Regions from separate parts of the Priestia sp. SB1 genome, predicted to be linked through region 2. Evidence: a T-box and tRNA genes for the amino acid it is inferred to sense, from the RefSeq annotation. Region 2 holds a T-box; the other holds one or more tRNA genes.
What was found. The T-box of region 2 lies ahead of thrS (threonine--tRNA ligase). A T-box ahead of a tRNA ligase gene usually reads a tRNA of that ligase, here a tRNA-Thr.
Positions count from the first base shown of each region.

Region 1 (12,427 bases), 820 kb from region 2:
CCTGCCTTAGCAGCACAAACGATTTTTGTATTTATGGGGTTTTGGAATGATTTTATGAAGCCTTTAATTGTGATGTCTGATGAAAATATGTTCACGTTGACTTTAGGCCTTAACACATTTAAAGGTCAGTATATCAGTTATTGGAACTATATTATGGCAGCTTCCATGGTTTTTACACTTCCAATTTTGCTCATTTATGCGTTTTTTAACAAATATTTCATTAAAGGAATTTCGTTTACTGGAGGAAAATAAAAAAGAGGCTGGGATAAAAGTATTTTAGTTGGAATTACAAAAAAACGAACGATTAATTAAAAAATCATAATCGTTCGTTTTTTGTTGTCATGGTGAGCGTTAATTTCATATGTTTAGTTGCTTCTAGCTGTTGATTGAAGTTCACTCACATACTGATCAATCATCGTTTGCAGTTCCTCTAGGTTCGTTTTACTGTTGTTAACAGGCAGCTGCTTTAATGAATGAAGGGCACTATCCACAACAAACTTGCGGGGAGTCGACTGTTTAAACAGCTCTTCTTCAATAAAACTAATAAGCTCTGTACATTTTTGACGTTCAAATTCATCCGTAAATTGTTTGTGAACCTGCTTTTTTAAATCGATAAGTGCTGCGGAAATGTCCTGTTCTATTTGATTTTTAGTATTTGGGCAAGATGGAAGCCATTCTTTAATCGTTTGCGGATCGAGCAAAATGTCTCCTGAATTTGCTACTTCGTCTACAAGAGGAAGCAGACGCTTAACGCTGTAAGTTATAATCTCATGGGGATCAGTCTTTGTACCATTGACCATAAAGTTATAGTGAAAGTTGCGGTGAAGCATGCCAAGAAACATAATTGCACAATCTAGCAGGTAAGGTTTCTTTTCTTGACCAAATAAATCAATGAACCGTTTGTAGAACCAGTTTACTTCAATAAACTGGGTTTTTTTTATGTATGCTTTTAAATCAGGGTCATTGGAAACAAATACTTCTTCAAGTAATGTAAAAAATTTGTGTTTGTGATGGTTTTTCATCTGTGCATCGATCTGTTTAATAAATACATCTACATCGGTCAGACTTTTACCAACCAGCAGCTGATTCCGCTCTTGTTCAATGGTCGTATGAAGCCATGTAAAAACAGCGATTAATAATTCATTTTTTGAAGAAAAATAGTTGTAGAATGTTCCTTTTGAAATGCCGCTATAATCAATGATGTCTTGAATAGACGTAGCTTGAAATCCTTTTTCAACGAAGAGATGGTGTGCATTTTTTACAACTTGCTGTTTTCGGTTATTCATTATTATCACCTAAATATAAAATTAGACTCATGGTCCAACTTTATGATACATGATTTAAAGCGTTTACACAAATGTTCTTTTCAGAAAACTGAACGATATCACGACAATATATTGGTATAAAAGGAGTATAGGACTAAAAAAGTTGAGAAAATAAAGAACGTGAACGTAAGATTTTTCACTTGCATAAATTGAACTCACAGTATAATATACTCTATGTAGAACACGTGTCTAAAAAAATGAACCTAAAGTATAAGGAGGTACAATAATGAGTCGATCGATAAATCAAATGGAAAAGCCGCCTTATGGCATAATTGCTATTTTGTTAATTGGCGCTTTTATCTCATTATTGAATGAAACGTTATTAAATGTGGCGCTGCCGTCTATTATGAAAGACTTAGATGTGACAACGTCAACTGTCCAGTGGCTTTCTACTGGTTATATGTTAGTGAATGGTATTATGATTCCAACTACCGCTTTTTTAATTCAGCGCTATTCTGTCAGAGGCTTATTTTTAACGGCGATGACTTTATTTACAGCAGGAACAATACTTGCAGGTGCTTCGCCCGTATTTTCTGTGTTGTTAACCGCTCGTATTATTCAAGCGTCAGGCGCAGCTATTATGATGCCGCTTTTAATGAACGTATTGCTCACAAGTTTTCCATTAGAAAAACGCGGAGCTGCGATGGGGATTTTCGGTTTAGTTATGATTTTTGCTCCGGCAATTGGTCCTACATTATCAGGATGGCTAATTGAACACTATGAGTGGAGAATGCTGTTCCACCTTGTTACGCCAATCGCAGCCATTGTATTAATAGGCGCTTTCTTCCTATTAAAAGACAAAAAAGAAAAAGTGGAAATCAATTTGGATTTTTTATCCCTTTTGCTATCTACAATTGGATTTGGCGGACTTCTATACGGGTTTAGCTCAGCAGGGGATAAAGGCTGGGATTCTGTGGAAGTATATGGTACCATTATCGTAGGAGCTGTGGCTCTGATTTTATTTATTACACGTCAGTTCAAGCTTAAAACACCGATGCTTGAATTCCGCATTTTTAAATATCCAATGTTTGCTTTATCATCAACGATTTCGATGGTGATCACAATGGCATTATTCTCAGCCATGCTGCTAATGCCAATTTATGTTCAAACGGTACGAGGCATCTCTCCGCTTCATTCAGGATTACTAATGCTTCCAGGTGCGCTGCTAATGGGTGTAATGTCACCGATTACCGGAAAATTATTTGATAAATTCGGAGCGCGTGCATTGGCTGTAACGGGTCTAACGATTACAGCCGTTACGACGTATTTCTTCAGTAACTTAGAGCTTGATACGACGTATACAACGCTCATTACGCTTTACACGCTTCGCATGTTCGGAATGTCTATGGTGATGATGCCGGTTATGACAAACGGATTAAATCAGCTGCCGCAGCGCTTTAATCCGCATGGTACTGCCATGAACAATACGCTTCAACAAGTATCGGGAGCTATTGGTTCGGCTCTTTTAGTAACGGTGATGTCAAACCGTACAGCTACTCATGCAAAAGAGCTCGCTCAAGATGCAATGAGCGGAGCAGGAGCAGCTAATGCAACCGCAGCCGGGGCAGCTCAAATGAAAGAGCAGATTGGGATGCAGGCAATGGTACAAGGGATTAACGATGCGTTTGCTATCTCTGTAGTCCTAGTGGTGGTTGCCTTAATTCTTTCATTGTTTATGAAACGAGCAACGCCGGCAAGTGAAGATGAAATGATAAAGGAAAAAGCAGGACGCGAGCAGTTTGCTAAATAAAAAAGAAATCCCCGCTGAGACAGCGGGGATTTTTTCAGCTTGTATATCTAAAGCTTAAGCCCATTTTCTTTAATAATTTCCGGTAGCCGATAGACGTTTGATCAGCCATAATATGCGCTTCCATCTGCAGGTCTAAAGGCAAGTCTTCAGGTTTTTGATTTTCAACCATTTCACGGTCTTCGTCAAAGACGCGAAGGTTAAAGTCATACACACCTTCAACGGGAGAATCTTTGTCAAAGTTTCGAGCGATTGGCGCGAATAAACGTGTTTCGCGGGCTGAAATAGGAGAGACTGCATTCATAATCCACAGCTCTGCGCCTTCTGGGAAGTATACTTTTAGCGTAGCTGTAAACGGCGGATAAACATCAAAGACGCGAAGCCATTTAAAATCAGGTGGATTTAAATGCTGCTGTTCTTTGGAATAATTGCTCACGGTGCTCGTATATTCTACATGAAGCCCATAGTCTGTATCGCTTACTTTATATTTAGGCACAAAGGCGTTGTTTCGATCACCAAATGTGTCCGTGTGAACCCAAGCAAAATGAGCTACGTCTAAAAAGCCTTCCATTTGACGACCGGCTGAACCCATGATATCAAAGCTCGGACAAACAATTTGCTGAAAATCAGGGTCTTCCCACGCATCGAAGTAAGGCAGGTTATCTTGTTCTCCTGTCAGGGAAGTCCAAACTAATCCAAATCGTTCAATAACTGGATAGACGGCCATACAGAGGCGGGGAGAAATGTTGGCGTCAGGGTGAGCTGGAATCGACGTGCATGCGCCGTCCGTTGCGTAGCGGAAGCCGTGGTAAGGACAGACAATTTCATCATCTTCCACCCAGCCCATGCTAAGCGGGGTCCCTCGGTGAACGCATAAATCGCGTGCCGCTACAACTTTGTGTGTGGTGCGGTATAGAACTAGATTTACATCTAGCAGTTTTACAGACGTTGGTTTCTCAGTTACATCACTGCAGCGTGCGACGGGGTACCAATACTTAGCGAGCGTCGTCCAATCTTCCAGGCTGAACGTGCAGTCTCTTGGGTAGGGAGTTGCCGTTTTTGATTTGGTCATGGTTGGTTGTTGTTCCATCTATTTTCTTCCTTTCTTTTGTAAGCTCTTTTACTAAGGGTAATATAAAAAAAGAAAATTCACACAATTTATGTGAGAAGTTCTAACATAAAATATGGAACTTTGTAGAAAGTGCGAATTTCAGAAGACGCCAATTAGAGAATATACCAATAAAAAAATTTAAAAAAGCGCTTCCTAAATAAATTTAAACGTGATATAATTTTCCAAGACGCTGGTGTAGCTCAGTAGGTAGAGCACTTGCATGGTAAGCAAGAGGTCGCAGGTTCGATCCCTGTCGCTAGCATACTCAAAAACCTTCTTTCTTGTTGAAAGAAGGTTTTTTTATTTGAATTGGCTTTAAATTTATTCTCCGAATTATTCTTCCCCGCCTTGTGAAAACTTTAACAGTTTGATAGCCTTATTAGGAGGCTGTTAGAAAACATGTGTATCTTTTCCACTATGTCTTATGAATCATATTTAGAAATATTCTTAAAAGAATGTTTATTGCCTCTAAGTATTGGGTACACGAAACTAGGGGTTAAATTTCAACAGGGAGTGTGAACGATAATTTGATTACGTTTAAGAATGTGTCAAAGCAATATCCAGACGGTACGACCGCCGTGAAAAATATTAATCTAGAAATAAAAGAAGGAGAGTTTTTCGTTTTAATTGGTCCGAGTGGATGTGGGAAAACAACCACCTTAAAAATGATTAACCGTCTTCATGATATTACCGAAGGAGAACTATACATAAAAGATAAGCTCGTATCGGACCACAACATACATGAGCTACGCTGGAACATTGGTTATGTGCTACAGCAGATTGCTCTTTTTCCTCATATGACCATTGCTGAGAATATAGCCATTGTACCGGAGATGAAGCATTGGAAGAAAAACAAAATCAAAACGCGTATTGATGAACTGCTTACCTTGGTAGGACTAGACCCAAAGCAATATCGAAACCGAAAGCCGTCTGAGCTCTCAGGTGGCCAGCAGCAACGTGTAGGTGTAGCACGTGCCCTCGCAGCTGATCCCCCCGTTATTTTAATGGACGAACCCTTTAGCGCCCTCGATCCGTTAAGCCGCGAACAGCTTCAACAAGATGTTATTAGCTTAAAAGAAAAAATCAAAAAAACATTTGTGTTTGTTACGCATGATATGAGCGAAGCCATGACGCTTGGAGATCGTATCTGCCTGATGAAAGATGGGGAAATTGTTCAAGTTGGCACCCCGGAGGAATTCATTCAAAAGCCTAAAAATGAGTTTGTAAAAACATTTATTGGAAATCAAGGAAATACTTTATTTGAGACATTGGATATGTTTGTCAAAGAAAGTGAACAGCCAGACGTAGAACCTACTGAAGAGCTAGCTTCAACCGCCACTGTTCAGCAGGCAATGGACGCCCTTTACGACCATGAAGCAATAGCTGTGAAAAAAGGGAGCAAACGCATTGGCGTTGTAACGCGCAAAACTCTATTAGCGTTTCTTTCTGATAAAACGAAAGAAGGAGGAACGCTGTAATGAATGCACTAAGCACATTATTAGATCAACGAGGAGATGCCCTGTTTCAAGCTCTTCTTGAACACATTCAAATTTCAGTACTGGCTCTTGTGATCGCCGTATTAATTTCAGTGCCGCTTGGACTGTACTTAACGAGGCATGACCGCATTGCTGAACCGATCATTGGCGTAACAGCCGTACTGCAAACCATTCCCTCACTCGCTTTATTAGGATTACTGATTCCTCTTGTCGGAATTGGAACCTTTCCCGCGGTTATTGCACTGTTTTTATATTCGCTTCTTCCTATTGTACGAAATACATATACCGGAATTAAAGAAGTGGACCCATCTTTAATTGAAGCATCCAAAGCCATGGGGATGAACTCGTGGAGACGATTAATCAAAGTAGAACTTCCTCTAGCGCTTCCTGTCATTATGGCCGGAATTCGCACAGCGATGGTACTCATTATTGGTACAGCGACAATCGTGGCTCTTATCGGAGCAGGCGGACTCGGAAGCTTAATTTTGCTTGGTATTGACCGAAGCGATAATAGTTTGATTTTATTAGGAGCCGTTCCAGCAGCATTATTAGCGCTTATTTTTGATGGAATTCTGCGAACGATTGAACACTCTGCTAAAAAAGGGTCCAAAAAACGCTCGTTCATCATGATCATCGTATTAATACTTATTCTTGTTTCTCCGTTTGCAGCAATGAGCGCAACAAAACCAGACCTTGTTATCGGAGGGAAAATTGGCGCAGAACAAGATATTTTAATTAATATGTACAAAGAATTAATTGAAGATCAAACCGATATGAAAGTAAATCTTCGTTCGTCGCTTGGAAAAACAGTATTTGTATTTGAGGCTCTGCGTAACAAGGAAATTGATTTGTACCCTGAATATACGGGGACAGCCATTGTGACGCATCTAAAGGAACAGCCGGACAGCAAAGATGAAACACAGGTGTACAAGCAGGCAAAAGAAGGATTTCAAAAGAAATTCGGCCTTGTCTATTTAGATCCAATGAAGTTTAATAATACGTACACATTGACCGTTACAAAAGAATTTGCTAAAGAAAATAATCTAACGACCATTTCAGATTTGGCAAATGCAACAGATAAAGTAAAAGCAGGATTTACGCTTGAGTTTAAAGATCGTGAAGACGGCTACGTAGGCCTTCAAAAAGAATATGGCCTTACCTTCCCGAATATTAAGACGATGGAGCCGAAGCTTCGCTATCGCGCTGTAGAAAAAGGCGATATTAACATGCTTGATGCTTATGCAACGGATCCTGAAATCAAACAGTTTGGTTTAAAAGTCTTAAAAGACGACCAGCAGTTCTTCCCACCGTATCAAGGAGCGCCTGTGCTTCGTGAAGATACGCTAAAAGAGCACCCTGAACTGAAAAAAATCTTAAATCAACTGGGTGGTAAAATCAGTGACGACGAAATGCGTGAAATGAACTATCAAGTAAACGCAAAAGGAAAAACGGCTGAAGAAGTCGCTCATCAATTCTTAGTGAAAAAAGGATTAATTAAAAAATAAAAATGAAGACAAAAAGATCCGAACGATTTATCGTTCGGATCTTTTTTTAGGCGTGATTTCGTTATGTTTCAATCTCTTTTTAATGTGAGAGAAGCGTTAATGAAAATGAGGTCTTATGAACAAGCTAAAGGTACCAAATTTGTTTTCTGATGGAGAGGAGGCGCCGTTATGAATTCATTTTTTGCGTGTCATCCTGTACAACATTCTTTTCAGCTTTTTTCAGTTGAACACCTTGTAACTTTAGCCATTATCGTGATCATAGGAACAGTTATTTTTTTGTGTCGAAAGCAGCTGCGAAAAAAGAGGTTTGCGTTCGTTTTGCTTTCACTCGTTCTAATTGCTTCAGAAACGGCCTACCAGGCTTGGGAAATCGGATGTCATCAGTGGTCCGTTGAAACTTCTTTGCCTCTTCAGCTGAGTGATATAGTCGTGCTGCTGGCTGCTGTTATGCTGATAACCAAAAGCAGATTTCTTTTTTATTTTGTGTACTTCGCAGGAATCAGCAGCTCTGTTCAAGCGATGATTACCCCAGACCTTGGCGGCTATGCGTATGCCCAGTTTCGCTATGTGCAGTTCTATGTATCGCATGGTGGTGTGGTACTTGCTTGCTGTATGCTAATTGCTGCCTGCAGATATGAGCCGACGCTTCGTTCTTTATGGGTAAGCGTAGTATTTGTTAATCTGTACGGAGGTTTTATCTATGTCATGAATCGTTTACTCGGTGCGAATTATTTATACATGATGAAAAAGCCAGAGCACGCTTCCTTGCTAGATGTTCTTGGACCTGATCCTTGGTATTTAGTATGGATTGAAGGAATCATGATTCTTAGCTTTCTTGTCCTTTATCTTCCGTTTTGGGTACATAAAAAAATTAAAGGTGATAAAAGCAAAGTCAATTTTATTGAAGCAGAATGATAATACTGGTAATTTATAAGTGTAAACGAACTCGGATTTCCTGAAGGAAAAGGAAAGAATGAGTGAACAAGACGTGAGAGGCAAGCGTAAAAAATAGAAAAGAAAAAAGCAAGCACAGACATCAGAAGGAGAGTATCCAAATGAAAACACTGGTTATTTTAGCGCATCCAAATCTAGCATCTTCTCGTATTAATAAAGCGTGGGCAGAGCGAGTAAAAAAAGAGGAGGATGTGTACGTTCATGATTTATACGCAAACTATCCCGATTTCAAAATTGATGTAGAAAAAGAGCAGGAGTTAGCTGTTCAATTCGATCGTATTGTTTTTCAATTTCCATTTTACTGGTACAGCTCACCAGCACTCTTAAAAGAGTGGCAAGATGTTGTTTTAACATACGGATGGGCTTATGGAAGCAAAGGTACTAAACTTCAGGGAAAAGAGTTTGTCGTAGCTACTTCGACAGGAGGCCCTGCAGAAGCTTATCAAGAAGGGGGATACAACCGTTACCCAATGAATCATCTGCTTCTTCCTTTCCAAGCTATGGCAAATTTAACAGGTATGAAGTTCCAAACTCCATTTTTATTTCAAGGAGCAGGCGGTGACCTGAGTGACAAAGTTATTCAAGATAGCGCAGAAAGCTACGCTCAATTACTAAGATAATAAAAAAAGCCGCGTCAAAGCGGCTTTTTAATTTGCGTTTGTTCGTGAGAAAGAAGTAAGCAGCTTTTGAGGAGCAATATCTAATCCTTCAATCAGTAGTCCTGTCATAGCCGTTAGACTCCCGACTTCAAAAGATTCCCCAGCTCTCCAAAATGCTGATTCACCTTGTTTGATATAAATTTTCAGTCCGTTATCGCCAGCTACCCAGCCTTCCCCGTGAACGACTAAAAGAAGCTGTGGAATCGTAGCTTCTTGACGGGGGGTATAATCATTTTCTTGAAAAGATAAAAAGCTGATTTTGACATCTCCAGTATGAGAAAGCAATGGGTTTACTTTATAGGTAGAATGAAGAAAGGAACGCTCTTCTTCAGATTGAAAACCATATAATTTCATCATTTCATCTCCTTGACTAAAAAATATAAAAAAGAAGTCCTTCTCTTTTCATATACGCATACAGGAGAAAAAATAGAACTCCAAAGAAACAGCTGTTTTCTAGAAAACAACTCCATTTTATCTCCATTTTTTGTCGAAGCTGAAAATTTTTTGAAGGATAGGGAGGAAAAACAGAAGTTTTTTTGAATAGTATAAAAAAAGGTGTCCTCTAATGGACACCTTTTCCTAATTTAAAAATGACTGTAACGCTTGTTTGTTTTCTTCAAGGTCGATGCTTAAAACAGCACCAATACCGGATATTCGTTCATTTGAATAGGAACCTTCAACCGGTAAACGAAGAGATTTTAAATCTGGCTGATTTCCAACTAAAAAATCTTTTCCTATCACAATAAATGTTTTTGGCGGAATATTTGTATCCACATATGGATCAATGACACCCCATAGCTTAGGAGCTTTCGCCAGTGTCTTTACTTGAAGAGCTTCATCCATTAATTTACCAATCACTTCTTGTTGACGCTTCACACGCCCGAAATCACTTTGGCTATCATGGCGGAATCGCACGTATCCTAGTAATTTATCTCCGTGAAGAGTTTGTTTTCCAGGTTTTAGCGTCATGCCAATTCCTGACGACATTTCGTGTGGCACGGTAACCGTAATTCCCTCAGGGGCAATCGTATCGGCAACTTTAGAAAAACCTTTAAAATCAACAACGGCATAATAGTTTACATCTACGCCGAAATTTTCTTTAATTGTCTTACGCATTAATTCGGGCCCGCCAAATGCATAGGCTGAATTTAATTTGTTTTTGCCATGTCCAGGAATATCCACATATGAATCACGCATCAAAGAAACAATTTTAGGCTGATTGCTGTCTTTGTCATAATGAGCAATCATGATTGTATCGGCACGCGAATGTTCTTCACCGCGAGAGTCAATTCCGAGAAGCAGCACATTCATGCTATCTAAATTGGCACTTGCACCATTAAAATCAAACTGTCCATCTTTCCCAAAAGCTCCGTCTGCTTCTGCTAATCCTTGTTGGTATTGATAATACACATATGCACCAGCGGCGATTACAAGAATGAGAAAGAAAAGAAGTAGCTTTCTAAAGCGTTTCTTTTTTCTTTGCTTTTTTCTTTTATGTTGTTTACGTTCTGTACGTTCTTCCAAATGTCTCACCATCGCATTCAAAAATATTAATACTTTTTTGTCTAAAACCAATTATGCAAAAAATTATAAAACGACATAATAAAATTAACACTAAGGAATTAGATTAGCAAGTACGTTCACTAGTAAATCTGCGAAGACAGCTAAAATAAGAGAAGTGTACAAATAGAAGAAAGAGGAAATAAAGGTTATTTTTTTCGAGGATATTTGTTATAATCTATCATAGTTAGGGAAAAAGTTCTGTCTTTTAAGAAGGGTATAAGAGAAAAGTCTCTGTTTGTTGAGAATTAAATATAGGTCTAAGTGTAGAAAAAAGGAGTGAAGCGAATGAGTATATATGTGTCATCTTCGAACCTTGTGCTGATTCCAGAAGCGGCGTTAAGTCATTGGAAACCTTATGGCGCGGGGGAATTGACCGGAGCTATTATTTCAGGTAAGGATAGTGCTGAAATAATTAGAGAGCTTAATCAATCGTCTATTCTGCCTTTTACAAGTTTTTTCTATCGAAAGCATTTTGTTATTCTATTTGATAAAGAACAAGTGAAAAATCATTTTGAACAGCTGCTTTTATTATATAAATCTCAGGGCTATATTTTTTATTCTTCTACTTTATACGATGATCATTGGTCCCAGGTCCTTGAAGGAACCAAGCAGCTGCTAACGGTAAATGGACAAGTGGTACCGGTGCTTGAGCTTGAACAAAACGGTGAATTTGACGTTGTGCGTGATGAAGGTGGTCTTCACATTGTGATAGATGATGACGAAGACGAAGAGAAGCAGCTAGAAAAAAAAGTTCATGAGCTCCCGCTTGAAGAAGGTAGCTATTTTATTGGCGATCCGGGATTTGTTGAAAACCGAGACATGCTGGTAAAAGAATATTTTCCTAAAGGTACGTACGAATTTATTTATAGATACGGAGAAAATGGCTGGCTGATGAAAGTAAGTATTCAGCGAAAAGCGATTAAAGAGCAGCTTACTACTCTTCACGCGGCTTTGTCTTAACCTCTATTCATTGTACAATATTGCTAAATAACTATGTTATAATAGTAATATTGCACAATGAAAGGGGTTTTTTTAATGGAAGCACGTTTGCAAAAAGTCGTATCATGGCTGAAGGAAAAGAATGTAGAAACGGCCTTTATTTCGTCAACTGAAAACGTATTTTATTTAACTGGATTTCACACGGATCCGCATGAGCGTCTGCTTGGTTTATTTTTATTTAATGAAGCGGAGCCGATGCTTGTTTGTCCATCAATGGAAGTGGGTCAAGCAAAAGAAGCCGGCTGGAAATTTGATGTGATCGGATATGAAGACCATCAAAATCCTTGGGAACTTATTAAAGAAGCTTTACATAAACGAAACGTAATGGATGTGAAAAAAGTTGCTGTAGAGAAAGAGCAGCTGCTGTATGCGAGAGCTGAAGAACTGCTTAATTTATATCCAAATGCTGAGCTAGTCGGAGCAGAAGAGAAATTAAATCAGCTGCGTTTAATTAAAGATGAGCGTGAAGTTGAGATTCTGCAAAAGGCAGCTGCATTAGCTGATTTTGGCGTGGAAGTAGGCGTAGCTGCCTTAAAAGAAGGCGTTACGGAAATGGATGTTCTGGCTAAAATTGAATACGAGCTAAAGCGAAAAGGAATTCGTGAGATGTCGTTTTCAACGATGGTGTTATTTGGTGAAAAAACGGGAGAAGCGCACGGGAACCCAGGTCTTCGCACGTTAAAGCCAGGAGATATGGTTCTCTTCGATTTAGGTGTAGTGCTAGATGGATACTGTTCAGATATTACGCGTACAGTCGCGTACAAGTCGATTAATGATAAGCAAAAAGAAATCTATGAAACGGTACAGCGCGCCGAGCAGGCAGCTCTTGAAGCTTCCAAGCCTGGCACTCGCATTGGCGACTTGGATATGGTAGCACGCAATATTATTACAGAAGCAGGGTATGGAGAGTATTTCTTGCATCGTCTTGGTCATGGCCTTGGTATCAGCGTGCATGAGTTTCCTTCAATGAGCCGCAACAATGATGATGTGCTTCAAGAAGGCATGGTGTATACGATTGAACCGGGTATCTATATTCCAGGACTCGGAGGCGTGCGTATTGAAGATGAT
Region 1 covers NZ_JBBJSS010000001.1:43,799-56,225, reverse strand. The annotation lists gene WKH56_RS00295 (carbohydrate ABC transporter permease) at 1-252, shown strand, start outside; gene WKH56_RS00290 (TetR/AcrR family transcriptional regulator) at 366-1,286, opposite strand; gene WKH56_RS00285 (DHA2 family efflux MFS transporter permease subunit) at 1,552-3,075, shown strand; gene WKH56_RS00280 (aromatic ring-hydroxylating oxygenase subunit alpha) at 3,110-4,162, opposite strand; tRNA gene WKH56_RS00275 (tRNA-Thr) at 4,373-4,445, shown strand; gene WKH56_RS00270 (ABC transporter ATP-binding protein) at 4,711-5,661, shown strand; gene WKH56_RS00265 (ABC transporter permease/substrate-binding protein) at 5,661-7,184, shown strand; gene WKH56_RS00260 (YwaF family protein) at 7,353-8,099, shown strand; gene WKH56_RS00255 (NAD(P)H-dependent oxidoreductase) at 8,240-8,758, shown strand; gene WKH56_RS00250 (hypothetical protein) at 8,786-9,151, opposite strand; gene WKH56_RS00245 (LCP family protein) at 9,377-10,108, opposite strand; gene WKH56_RS00240 (hypothetical protein) at 10,646-11,320, shown strand; gene WKH56_RS00235 (M24 family metallopeptidase) at 11,396-12,427, shown strand, end outside.
Region 1: it has a tRNA-Thr gene. The T-box ahead of thrS (threonine--tRNA ligase) is inferred to sense a tRNA for this amino acid. The anticodon was not compared.

Region 2 (12,427 bases):
GTAGGCGGAGGTATTCTTGTTCTACTTGGAATGTGGATTTTATACCAGTTTTTTTGTCCGGCAGATTCATCTCGAGTGAAAGAAGAAAAAACATTAGTGAAAATTGAAATTAAGTCAATTGGCTTAGTCATTAACGTATTGAAAAAACCAACGGCAGCAGATTTAGATAATTCAGGTTCCATCACTGGGATTGAAGCATTTATACTTGGAATTGCATTATCTCTTGATGCATTTGGAGCAGGGTTTGGAGCAGCTTTATTAGGTTATTCGCCGTATGCTTTAGCAATTGCTGTAGCTCTTATGAGTTCACTTTTTTTAAGTGCTGGCATACAGTTTGGCAAAGTTTTTTCACGTTTATCATGGATGAAAATGTTTTCCTTTTTACCGGGAGTTCTGCTTATTATTTTAGGTATTTTTAGATTTTAAATAAAGCGATAAAGGAGAGGCCAATGTCAATTGTAATTGGATTAACGGGCGGAATTGCTAGTGGAAAAAGTACGGTAACCGGAATGCTGAGAGATATTAATATTCCAGTAATCGATGCTGACCACATTGCAAAAGAAGTCGTCGAACCAGGAAAAGAAGCATATAACCAAATCGTAGAGACGTTCGGCCGTGCCATTCTTCACGAAAATGCGGAGATCAATCGAGCGGCTTTAGGGGGAATTGTGTTTTCTCAAGAGGAAGAACGTAAAAAGTTGAATGCAATTGTACACCCTGCGGTAAGAAAAGAAATGCTTTCTCAAAAGGAAAGGTATATCGAGGAAGGATATGATGCTGTGGTATTAGATATTCCGCTGCTGTTTGAAAGTGATTTGACGCATTTAGTCGATAAAGTAGTGGTTGTATATGTCGATGAGCCTGTGCAGCTAGAAAGGTTAAAATCTCGTAATGATCTCTCGACGAAAGATGCCTATGCACGTATCCACGCACAGCTGCCTTTGATTCAAAAAGTAGCCTTAGCCGATGCGGTGATCAATAACAACGGACCTGTAGAGGAAACAAAACAACAGCTTTTAAGTATATTAGCCCTATGGCTAGATTAAAGAGGCTGAGATAAACGTATGTTAGCTGAAGGGAAATCCGAACGAGCTTGATTCTTGAGGTAGAATCAAGCTCGTTCGGATTTTTTTATTGAGAATATTTACGAGCTTCTAAAAAAGAATGTGTTAAATATCTGTTCTCGCTATATACATATAGTAAAACTTAATTAAAATAATTTATTAAAAAAAATTAATATTATTCACTTTTTAAATATTTATGTTATACTATTCAATATAAAAAGTTAAATAGTATAACACATATAGAGAGGGGTATAGCCATGAAAGCACGTATTGCCATTAATGGTTTTGGGAGAATAGGAAGAATGGTTTTTCGCACAGCGATTATAGAGGAGAATTTAGATATTATTGCTATAAATGCATCTTATCCAGCAGAAACATTAGCACATTTAATCAAATATGACTCTATACACGGACCATTTAATGGAGATGTTAAATGTGATGATGATGCGCTAATTGTTAACGGTAAAAGAATCCAGCTATTAAATTCACGCGATCCGCTGAATTTGCCTTGGAAAGAGCTTGGGATTGATTTAGTTGTTGAAGCAACAGGGAAATTTAATTCAAGAGAAAAAGCGCAGTTACATATTGAAGCAGGTGCTAAAAAAGTTGTCTTAACGGCACCGGGTAAACAAGAAGATATTACTATTGTGATGGGCGTAAACGAACGAGAGTTTGATGTGAATCAGCATAACATTATCTCTAATGCCTCTTGTACGACAAATTGTCTAGCTCCAGTTGTCAAGGTGTTAGACGAAGCGTTCACAATTGAAAACGGTTTAATGACGACCGTTCACGCATATACAAATGATCAAAAGAATATTGATAACCCGCATAAAGACTTGCGAAGAGCCCGTGCGTGTGCTCAATCAATTATTCCTACAACAACTGGGGCAGCCAAGGCGCTTTCATTAGTTCTTCCTCATTTAAAAGGAAAGCTTCATGGAATGGCGCTGCGCGTTCCTACGCCGAACGTATCGCTTGTCGATTTAGTTGTGGATGTAAGGAAACCTGTGACGATGGAAGATGTTAATCTAGCGTTCATTAAAGCTGCTGAAGGACCTTTAAAGAATATTTTAAATTTAACAATGGAACCACTCGTATCAATTGACTTTAATACAAATCCTCATTCAGCGATTGTAGATGGACTATCGACTATCGTAATGGAAGATCATAAAATTAAAGTGTTAGCTTGGTACGATAACGAGTGGGGCTACTCTCAGCGCGTAGTCGATTTGGTAAGATATATTGCTGCAGAAATGCGTAATGGATCAAAGATAAGAGTAAGCTAAGAAAGCTATAGATTGCTTTTTAAAAAAACAGGGAGCTATCGCCCTGTTTTTTTTGTTTTTATTCAGAAGAATAGGGAAAAGCAATAAGATAATCATGCAAAGGAGTGTTTCTTTTCCTCAATTTTATTAAAAAAATGAATAGTCGTTTAGCAGCGTTTACACACTGTCTCACGAGAACACAGTGGTAATTTGTATAGGTCTATCTGCGGGAACAATCTTTAATAAAATCAAAACACGTATTGCAAAATAAATGTAAACAAAGTATACTATGTTTCGTGAACTTCTTGTGTACCTTTCGGTGATGTGGCTACTTAAAGGGTTAGGACCTCTTTGGACTAACTTTCCCCCGTGGTAGTTAACATGCTATATGGCGAAAGAACTTCATGTTTAACGATTAAAAATTGTTAAAGGGGGAAATATCATTATGGAAACAATGGGTCGTCATGTCATCTCAGAATTATGGGGATGCGATTTCGATAAGTTAAATGATATTGATTATATTGAAAAAACGTTTGTTGATGCAGCTTTAAAATCTGGTGCGGAAGTTCGCGAAGTAGCGTTCCATAAATTTGCACCTCAAGGTGTAAGTGGCGTTGTTATTATTTCAGAATCACATTTAACGATTCACAGCTTCCCAGAGCATGGTTATGCAAGTATCGATGTTTATACTTGTGGTCATTTAGATCCTACAATCGCAGCAGATTATATTGCAGATGCTCTAAGTGCACAGACACGTGAAACAATTGAATTACCACGTGGAATGGGTCCTGTTCAGGTAAAACAAACTAAAGCGAATGCACTTTAATAGTGTCGATTGATTACGTAAGTTAAGAGGTGTATTACACACCTCTTTTTAGTATATAAATTTTTAATATGCAAAAACAAAGGTGATAACAACATGGGGGTAGTACAAGTAGTTAAATCTTTATTTTCTAATCATGTAGAAACAAGCGATCGTCATTCAGATCCGACTCTAAAAACGCATTATTACAAAACAACGGCTGGGAATGCATTTAAGCAAGTTCATGAAATGTTGAAGCATATGCAAGGGATAGAGATACTTGCTGCGTATGAAGAGCGAGGAGAAATTAGCTTAAACGTTGTAAAAGGAAGAAAAGCTTTTGTTGTGATTACCATTATTAGCGTACGTCCTCTTGAAACCGCTATCGATTTTTCTGCTACAACAGAGTCAAAAGTGGTGCCAGTTGATTTTGGTTTTAGCAAAGAACTTGTACGTACGCTTTATAAGAGCTTTGATCAAAAACTTATTCCTCTTTCTTCGTAAGTTCCTTATCATTTTTGAATTTCAGGAAATAAAATGGGGAAATTCCTTTTCCTTTACTTGTATTCAAGCCTTGTTTTCTATAAGATGGAATAAAGTAAATCCTTTAATATAGCATCGTGTTTGATAAAGGAAATGATGATGACAATCATAATAAATGGCGAATAGCCGGCTAACATAGATGAAAATTAACTTATATGAGAGAAAATAAAAAGAAAAACAAGGTTTATTATTGGAGCTGAGAATATGAAGTGCCCATCCTGTCATTACAATGGAACGAGAGTGCTGGACTCGCGCCCTGTAGAAGAAGGCCGCTCTATTCGTAGAAGACGTGAATGCGAAGAGTGTCACTATCGTTTTACAACTTTTGAGAAAGTAGAAGAACTTCCGTTAATTGTTGTAAAAAAAGATGGAGCGAGAGAAGAGTTCAGCAAAGACAAAATCCTTCGAGGGTTAATTAAGGCGTGTGAAAAACGCCAAGTAAGCTTAAAACAACTGGAAGATACCGTACACGATATTGAAACAGAGCTGCGCAGTCAGGGTACATCAGAGGTGCAGTCAGATGTGGTAGGAGAAATGGTGATGGAGCGATTAGCTGCTATCGATGAAGTCTCTTATGTTCGATTTGCTTCGGTATACCGACAATTTAAAGACATCAATGTATTTATTGATGAATTAAAAGATTTAATTAAGAAGGAACGACTGTAAAAGAGCTATTGAAGTATTCTTTAGGCTCTTTTTTTGTCATTTCTATTACTTTAAAAGTAGGTAGGGAACGACATGAAAGAACAACATTGGAAAGAAATGATACCGGTCGATCGTTATGTTGTTCGTTCGAGCGGCATACTGCAGGAATACGACCGAAAGATTTTAACAATGCTCTATCAGCCGTTGGTGGGTACGACGTGTTTTGGTTTGTATATGACGCTATGGAGCGAGCTGGAACAAGATCGTTTATGGGGAAAAGAGTCTACGCATCATCACCTAATGTCAATGATGCAAATTAATTTGAAAGCTATTTACCATGAGCGGTTAAAATTAGAAGGTATTGGTTTGTTAAAAACATATATTAAGGAAGAAGATGATGTTCGTGTGTTCATTTATGAGCTCATTCCTCCTCTTACGCCCCATCAGTTCTTTAACGATGGCGTGTTAAATGTATATTTATATAACCGACTAGGAAAATCCATCTTTCAAAAAATAAAAAATTATTTTTCGGATTCACTCGTGGATGATCAATCGTTCAAAGATGTGACGCATTCATTTAACGATGTATTTAAATCAGTTAAAGCAACGGAGCTGGCTCCAAGTTTTCAGTCTGAAAGCAAGGATGTATTTTCTCCTGATGCTCAAACGGACTTTATAGATTCTTCAAACCGTGCTTCTATTGAGATGAGCCCGGATTCCTTCGATTTTGATTTATTTTTAGCAGGCCTAACAGATTCAATGATTTCGAAAAGGTCAATTACATCTAAAGTAAAACAAGCGATTGAAAAGTTAGCTTTTTTATACGGCATTGATCCTCTTCAAATGAAAAATGTAGTGCTCGATTCGCTAAATGAGAATGATCAAGTTGATATTGAATTGCTTAGAAAAGCAGCACAGTCCTTTTACCAATTTGAAAATGGAGAAGCACTTCCCAATCTAAGCGAACAAATTCAGCCTCCTATGCTTCGTACCATGCAGGAAAAGCAGCCTCAGACTAAGGAAGAGCAGCTCATTCAACAGCTAGAAGTCACCTCTCCTCGACAGCTATTGATCGAGTTTTCAGGGGGGGCAGAGCCATCAAAAGCAGATTTGCAAATGATTGAAGAAGTGATGTTTAATCAAAAGCTTTCACCAGGGGTAGTAAATGTTCTGATTTACTATGTTATGCTAAGATCCGATATGAAATTATCTAAGAGCTATGTAGAGAAAATTGCTGGACACTGGGCGCGCAAAAAGGTACAAACTGTTCAAGATGCCATGAATTTAGCTAAAAATGAACAGAAAGAATATCAGAACTGGACTGAGGCAAAGCAAAATAAAAAAACGGCCGGACGAAAAATTGTGCGTAAAGAAATGGTGCCAGAGTGGTTGAGCGATGAAGAAAAAGAAGAGAAAAAGCAGCCTTCAAAAGAAGCGGATGAATTTGAAGAAGAAAAACGAAAGCTACAAGAAGAGCTCAAGCAGTTAGATCAAGAGCTAAAACAAAAGCATAAAGAATAAAAAGCAGGTATGATAGAGATGAGGTGAAAAAGATGAAGCCTATCAATGATTCACTAAATCAGTTAGTGAACAAAAAGGATTTTAAAGCACGTTTAGAAGCATTAAGAAACAGTATTCTGTCTAATCCCGAAGTTAAAACGTTTCTGCAAGAGCATCGCCATGAGTTAGATGAGCAAATGGTCGACCGAGGCTTGATGAAGATGCATGAATTCATCGACCAGAGCAAATGCTGTGACAAATGCCCTTCTCTGCAAAGCTGTGTCAATATGGTGAAGGGGTATCACCCTCAGCTGGTTGTAAAAGGCCGTAATATTGATTTACAGTATGAACGCTGTCCTAGAAAAGTACAAGAAGATGAGCGAAAAGAACAAGAATCTTTTATTCAGTGTATGTACGTGCCCAAAGAAATTTTACAGGCAACGATGTCTGATATTGAAATTGAGCAGGGAAGATTTGAAGCCATTAAATTAGTAAGAGATTTTGTGCGAGAATATGAGCCAAATAAGAAAATGAAAGCTTTATATTTACACGGTTCGTTTGGTGTGGGGAAGACGTATTTTCTTGGAGCAATTGCCAATGCGTTAGCCGAAAAGAAAGTGAAATCTACGATTCTGTATGTCCCGGAGTTTTTGCGTGAGTTAAAAGGTTCGTTTCAAGATCAAAGCTTCAATGAGAAAATAGAGTATGTCAAAAAAGTACCGGTTCTTATGCTTGATGATCTCGGAGCAGAATCTGTAACGAGCTGGATGCGAGACGATGTGCTCGGAACCATTTTACAATTCCGCATGCTCGAAAATTTGCCGACATTTTTCAGCTCGAATTTAAATTTTAAAGAGCTTCAACATCATTTGACTTATACCCAACGAGGCGAGCAGGAAGAGCTCAAAGCCGCTCGTGTCATGGAACGAATTAAGTCTCTAGCCATTCCCGTTGAAATGAATGGAGAGAATAAACGAAATAGATGAGCAGGTCGTTTTACATTTCTTGTAACGACTTGCTCATTTTTTTGCATGTTGCCCCATATACATTAATAAAGCGTGTCCAAAGGGGGGCTATGAGGAATGAAAATATTCTTTAAATATGTAGAAGACGCAGTCATTGTATATGAGTCTTTATGCGCGAAGCGAAGCGCTTTATCATATGGTTCACAGTGCTTGAAGTTGGTGAATAATCAGCTTTTAGTTATTGATGAGACATACAATCGAGAGGCCATTTTACAAGACATGGTGATACCGGTATTAACGCACGTGATTTTAAAAAAGAAAGAAAAAAAGATGATGGTAAACATATTAAAAGAACAATTTTTCTATTCAGAAGAGGAAGAACAAGATTTGCTGCTTCAAATTATGAGGGGGATTATGGAAGGAGAGAGAGGCGAAATTCCGCAAAAAACATTTTCCCTTCCAAGAGAATTACTTATCCGCCAGGCTCTTCAAGACTTCTTCATTCATAATGTAACGTTCACCTTTGAGTCTTTTCTCCAATTCCGTTTAAAAGAATATCAAGAGCGGCTGCGCTATTATGCTGAGCTGGCGATTGATGAATATAAGCTTGAACAAGACTATCAAATTCTTATTCATCAGCTGCGTCAAGCAGCTAATGAAAGACAGTCATCTACAGGCGATGTGTATGTAATGCATTTGAATAAAAACAAGTTTGTATTGTACGACCAAAGCAGTAGATATGTTCCGGAGCGTGAATGTGCAGCCCTAGCAGAGGCCTTTCTATCTGAACAAGAATCAGTATACATAGACTCAACTATCATCGCGCCTTTGCTGAGTTTATCTCCAGCTGCTATTCATCTGTATAGCGACCAGCATGATCATGATTTTGTTTATACCATTCAAAATATTTTTCAAGAAAAAGTGATGTTATACGAAAAAAATGAATTTCCGTTTGATCAAAAGCAAAATATAACGTGAAAGGTTGATTTCTATTTTGAAAATGAATATAATAAATGCATATTGAAAAACAGCTATATGTCACAAGTTATGATGAGGACATGAGTGTATATTTACGGTTTATAGAGAGGGAGATCTAGGCTGAAAATCTCCTAACACGGAATATATTCTTACCACCTCTAAACTTCAGTAGTAAACGAGCAGCGTCTCTAGTAATTACTGACGGAATTTCCGTTATAAAACCTCGAGCCGCTTCGGGTTATTTGGGTTATCCAAGATACGAAGAGGAAACAAGGGTGGTACCGCGTGTATACACAACTCGTCCCTTTTTATAAGGGACGAGTTTTTTGTTTTTACAAAAAGTTTATTAGTTATGTTAAAGGAGTGGAAAGTTGTGTCAGAAGTAATCAAAATGACATTTCCTGATGGAGCTGTTAAAGAGTATCCAAAAGGATCATCAACAGAAGATATTGCGGCTTCTATTAGCCCGGGATTAAAGAAAAAAGCATTAGCAGGTAAAGTAAACGGCGAGCTGCTGGATTTACGTACGCTAATCGAACAAGATGGCAGTCTTGAAATCATTACGCAAGATGCTCCTGAAGCGCTTGAAATTATGCGCCATAGTACAGCGCATTTAATGGCTCAAGCAATCAAACGTTTATACAAAGATGTAAAAGTACAGCTAGGTGTAGGCCCGGTTATCGAAAATGGGTTTTACTATGACATCGATATGGAAGAATCAATTACTCCTGAAGATTTAGGTAGAATTGAAAAAGAAATGAAAAAAATCGTTAATTCAAATATTGAAATTGAACGAAAAGAAGTTTCTCGTGAAGAAGCCATTCAACTTTTTAAAGAAGTTGGCGATGAACTAAAGCTTGAATTGATTGATGCGATTCCAGCAGGTGAAAAGGTGACGATTTACCAACAAGGCGAATTCTTTGATCTTTGCCGAGGTGTGCACGTGCCGTCAACAGGCAAAATTAAAGAGTTTAAACTATTAAGCGTAGCAGGTGCTTATTGGCGCGGAGACAGCGACAATCAAATGCTGCAGCGTATTTACGGTACAGCATTCTTTACAAAAGCAGATTTAGACGAGCATCTTCGTCTTCTTGAAGAAGCAAAAGAACGTGACCACCGTAAACTTGGTAAAGAGTTAAACTTATTTACAAATTCTCAAAAAGTAGGACAAGGTCTTCCTTTATGGCTTCCAAAAGGTGCGACGATCCGCCGTATTATCGAGCGTTATATCGTAGATAAAGAAGTAAGCCTTGGTTATCAGCACGTTTACACGCCGGTGCTTGGAAGTGTAGAACTTTACAAAACGTCTGGTCACTGGGAGCACTATCAAGATGACATGTTCCCTGCAATGGAAATGGATAACGAAGACCTGGTTCTTCGTCCAATGAACTGTCCTCATCACATGATGGTGTACAAACAAGGTATTCACAGCTATCGTGAGCTTCCAATCCGTATTGCTGAACTTGGAACAATGCACCGCTACGAAATGTCAGGAGCATTATCAGGACTTCAGCGCGTTCGAGGCATGACGTTAAATGATGCACATATCTTTGTACGTCCGGATCAAATCAAAGAAGAATTTATTCGTGTGGTTCGCTTAGTTGAAGCGGTTTATAAAGATTTTGGATTTGAAAATTATTCATTCCGTCTATCTTATCGTGATCCTGAAGATACAGAAAAATACTTCGATGATGATGCAATGTGGGAAAAAGCACAAAGCATGTTAAAAGATGCAATGGATGAGCTTGACCTCGATTATTATGAAGCTGAAGGCGAAGCGGCATTCTACGGTCCAAAACTAGATGTTCAAGTTAAAACAGCTCTTGGTAAAGAAGAGACGCTATCTACGGTTCAATTGGATTTCTTACTTCCTGAACGCTTTGATTTAACGTATGTAGGGGAAGACGGAAAACAGCATCGACCTGTTGTTATTCACCGCGGCGTGGTGTCAACAATGGAACGTTTTGTAGCTTTCTTAATCGAAGAATACAAAGGAGCTTTCCCAACGTGGTTAGCACCTGTACAAGTTCAAGTGATTCCGGTATCACCTACGGTTCACCTTGAGTATGCAAAAGAAGTGCAAGAACAGCTTCAGCTTGCGGGTATTCGCGTGGAACTTGATTCTCGCGATGAGAAAATTGGCTATAAAATCCGTGAGGCTCAAATGCAAAAAATTCCTTACATGCTTGTTGTAGGGGATAAAGAAGTAGAAGATAAAGCAGTAAACGTACGTAAATATGGTGAGCAGAATTCAGAAACAGTGGATTTCCAAGCCTTTTTACAAAATGTAAAAGCAGAAGCATCTCGTTAATGAAAAAAGCAGAGAATTGAAATTCTCTGCTTTTTTATCTAACATTTATAAAAAACTGTTGCATAAATGGTTTTCCTTTGATACAATAACTTTTGTTGTGAAAAAAGAACGAAATCATTGACTTTTGTCTTTGTTGATACTATAATAGCTTAAGTAATTGAATACTTGTTTATACAGAAGAAGAAGCACCCGCTTCTCACCTGAGTGACGCATAAAGCAGTTAGCAGGTACATCGTATCTTAATTAAAACGATAGAAGTGTGGGTGCAGTATGTACTCACACTTTTTTGTGTGAGTTAATAATCGGTCTAAGCAAGCGTATTCGCTCATTAAACCTTGGAGGTGGCTACTTATTAGCAAGGACATGATGGTAAACGAGGGCATTCGAGCTCGCGAAGTTCGTCTAATTGATCAAAATGGTGAACAATTAGGAATTAAATCAAAAAATGAAGCATTAGAAATTGCTTCACGAGTAAATCTTGACTTAGTAATGGTTGCTGCAAATGCGAAACCGCCGGTATGTCGTATTATGGACTACGGTAAATTCCGCTATGAGCAACAACGTAAAGAAAGAGAAGCTCGTAAAAACCAAAAAGTTGTAAACTTAAAAGAAGTTCGTTTAAGTCCAACAATTGATGAACATGATTTTAACACTAAACTTCGTAACGCACGCAAGTTCCTTGAAAAAGGTGACAAAGTGAAAGCGTCTATTCGCTTTAAAGGTCGTGCCATTACTCATAAAGGGATTGGCCAAAAAGTACTTGAACGTTTTTCACAAGCTTGCGAAGATGTAAGTTCAGTTGAATCGGCTCCTAAAATGGAAGGCCGCAGCATGTTCTTAGTCTTGGCACCTAAAAACGAAAAGTAATAGAACGAGGAGGAACACCCCATGCCAAAAATGAAAACACATCGTGGCGCTGCAAAGCGTTTCAAAAAGACTGGAAGCGGTAAATTAAAACGTGCTCGTGCTTACACAAGCCATTTATTCGCTAACAAATCTACAAAACAAAAGCGTAAATTACGTAAAGGTTCTTTAGTAAGCAAAGGTGACTTCAAACGTATCCGTCACTTATTAGATAACATTAAGTAATTTGGGTTGAGATAGAAACAATACAGGAGGTAAACAATTATGCCACGCGTAAAAGGCGGTACAGTAACACGCAAACGTCGTAAAAAAGTTTTAAAATTAGCTAAAGGTTTCTTCGGTTCGAAGCATAGATTATATAAAGTTGCTAATCAGCAAGTTATGAAATCTCACATGTATGCTTATCGTGACCGTCGTCAGAAAAAACGTGACTTCCGTAAATTATGGATCACACGTATTAATGCAGCTGCTCGTATGAACGGTCTTTCTTACAGCCGTTTAATGCACGGTTTAAAATTAGCAGGTATTGAAGTTAACCGCAAAATGCTTGCTGACTTAGCTGTAGCTGATGAAAAAGCATTTGCTGAATTAGCAACTGCTGCTAAAAAAGGCTTAGATAAGTAATGAATATAAAGTCTCGTCATCTTTAGATGATGAGGCTTTTTTGCTATCGGAGGACATATCATGAATGAACTGCTGCTTACCTATTTTATTGTTATTAATATAATAGGGATAGGAATGATGTATAGAGATAAACAAAAAGCGAAAAGACATGAGTGGAGAATTGCCGAAAGCACACTGTGGACGGTAGCTGCTATCGGAGGAGCCATTGGAGGACTGATTGGTATGTATTGCTATCGTCATAAAACGAAGCACACATCGTTTACAGTAGGTTTTCCTATTCTTGCCGCTCTTGATTTACTTTTCTTTTTTGTTATCAGCTGAGCACAAATGATTTTGTGCTCAGTGTAAAAATTCTCGAACGGGGCTTTTCCAGCGAATAGGAGCATTTGGATACATGTTGTGTACGTGATTTTCCAGCAGCTTGAAATCTTGTTTTTGCAGTTCATGCAATCGAGATGGATCTGTTAACACCATTGTAATCGACAAAGACTCTGGTTCATTGGGATTGCTGTATTTTTCTCCTTCAAATAAAATACCTTTATACGTTAGTAGAAAATTTTTGCGGATATTCGTTTTTTCGTCAACGACAAAAAATTGCTGATGTTCCTGAGCTGCTACAAGCTTCCGCTTTGGACTGCGAAAATGCTGAACCAGCTTTAATAGTGTGTAAGCAACAAGCGCGAAAATGAACACGCGAACGATAACAATAACAAACATAACGCTCCCTCCTTTACAAGGCACAGTTTTCTTACTTTACGTTTCAGTCTCTAAAAAGTTTCACGATTTTTGATATAATTTCTTTATTGGTTTAAAAAGAAGAAGATATACATAATTACAGGAGTGATTACATTGAATTTACAACA
Region 2 covers NZ_JBBJSS010000001.1:861,671-874,097, reverse strand. The annotation lists gene ytaF (sporulation membrane protein YtaF) at 1-426, shown strand, start outside; gene coaE (dephospho-CoA kinase) at 450-1,046, shown strand; gene WKH56_RS04510 (glyceraldehyde-3-phosphate dehydrogenase) at 1,322-2,353, shown strand; gene speD (adenosylmethionine decarboxylase) at 2,778-3,158, shown strand; gene WKH56_RS04500 (hypothetical protein) at 3,252-3,638, shown strand; gene nrdR (transcriptional regulator NrdR) at 3,882-4,343, shown strand; gene WKH56_RS04490 (replication initiation and membrane attachment family protein) at 4,416-5,843, shown strand; gene dnaI (primosomal protein DnaI) at 5,876-6,808, shown strand; gene ytxC (sporulation protein YtxC) at 6,905-7,765, shown strand; T-box leader at 7,826-8,074, shown strand; gene thrS (threonine--tRNA ligase) at 8,118-10,076, shown strand; ribosomal protein L20 leader region at 10,248-10,370, shown strand; gene infC (translation initiation factor IF-3) at 10,440-10,943, shown strand; gene rpmI (50S ribosomal protein L35) at 10,965-11,165, shown strand; gene rplT (50S ribosomal protein L20) at 11,205-11,564, shown strand; gene WKH56_RS04455 (DUF1294 domain-containing protein) at 11,625-11,885, shown strand; gene WKH56_RS04450 (hypothetical protein) at 11,904-12,281, opposite strand; gene WKH56_RS04445 (dUTP diphosphatase) at 12,414-12,427, shown strand, end outside.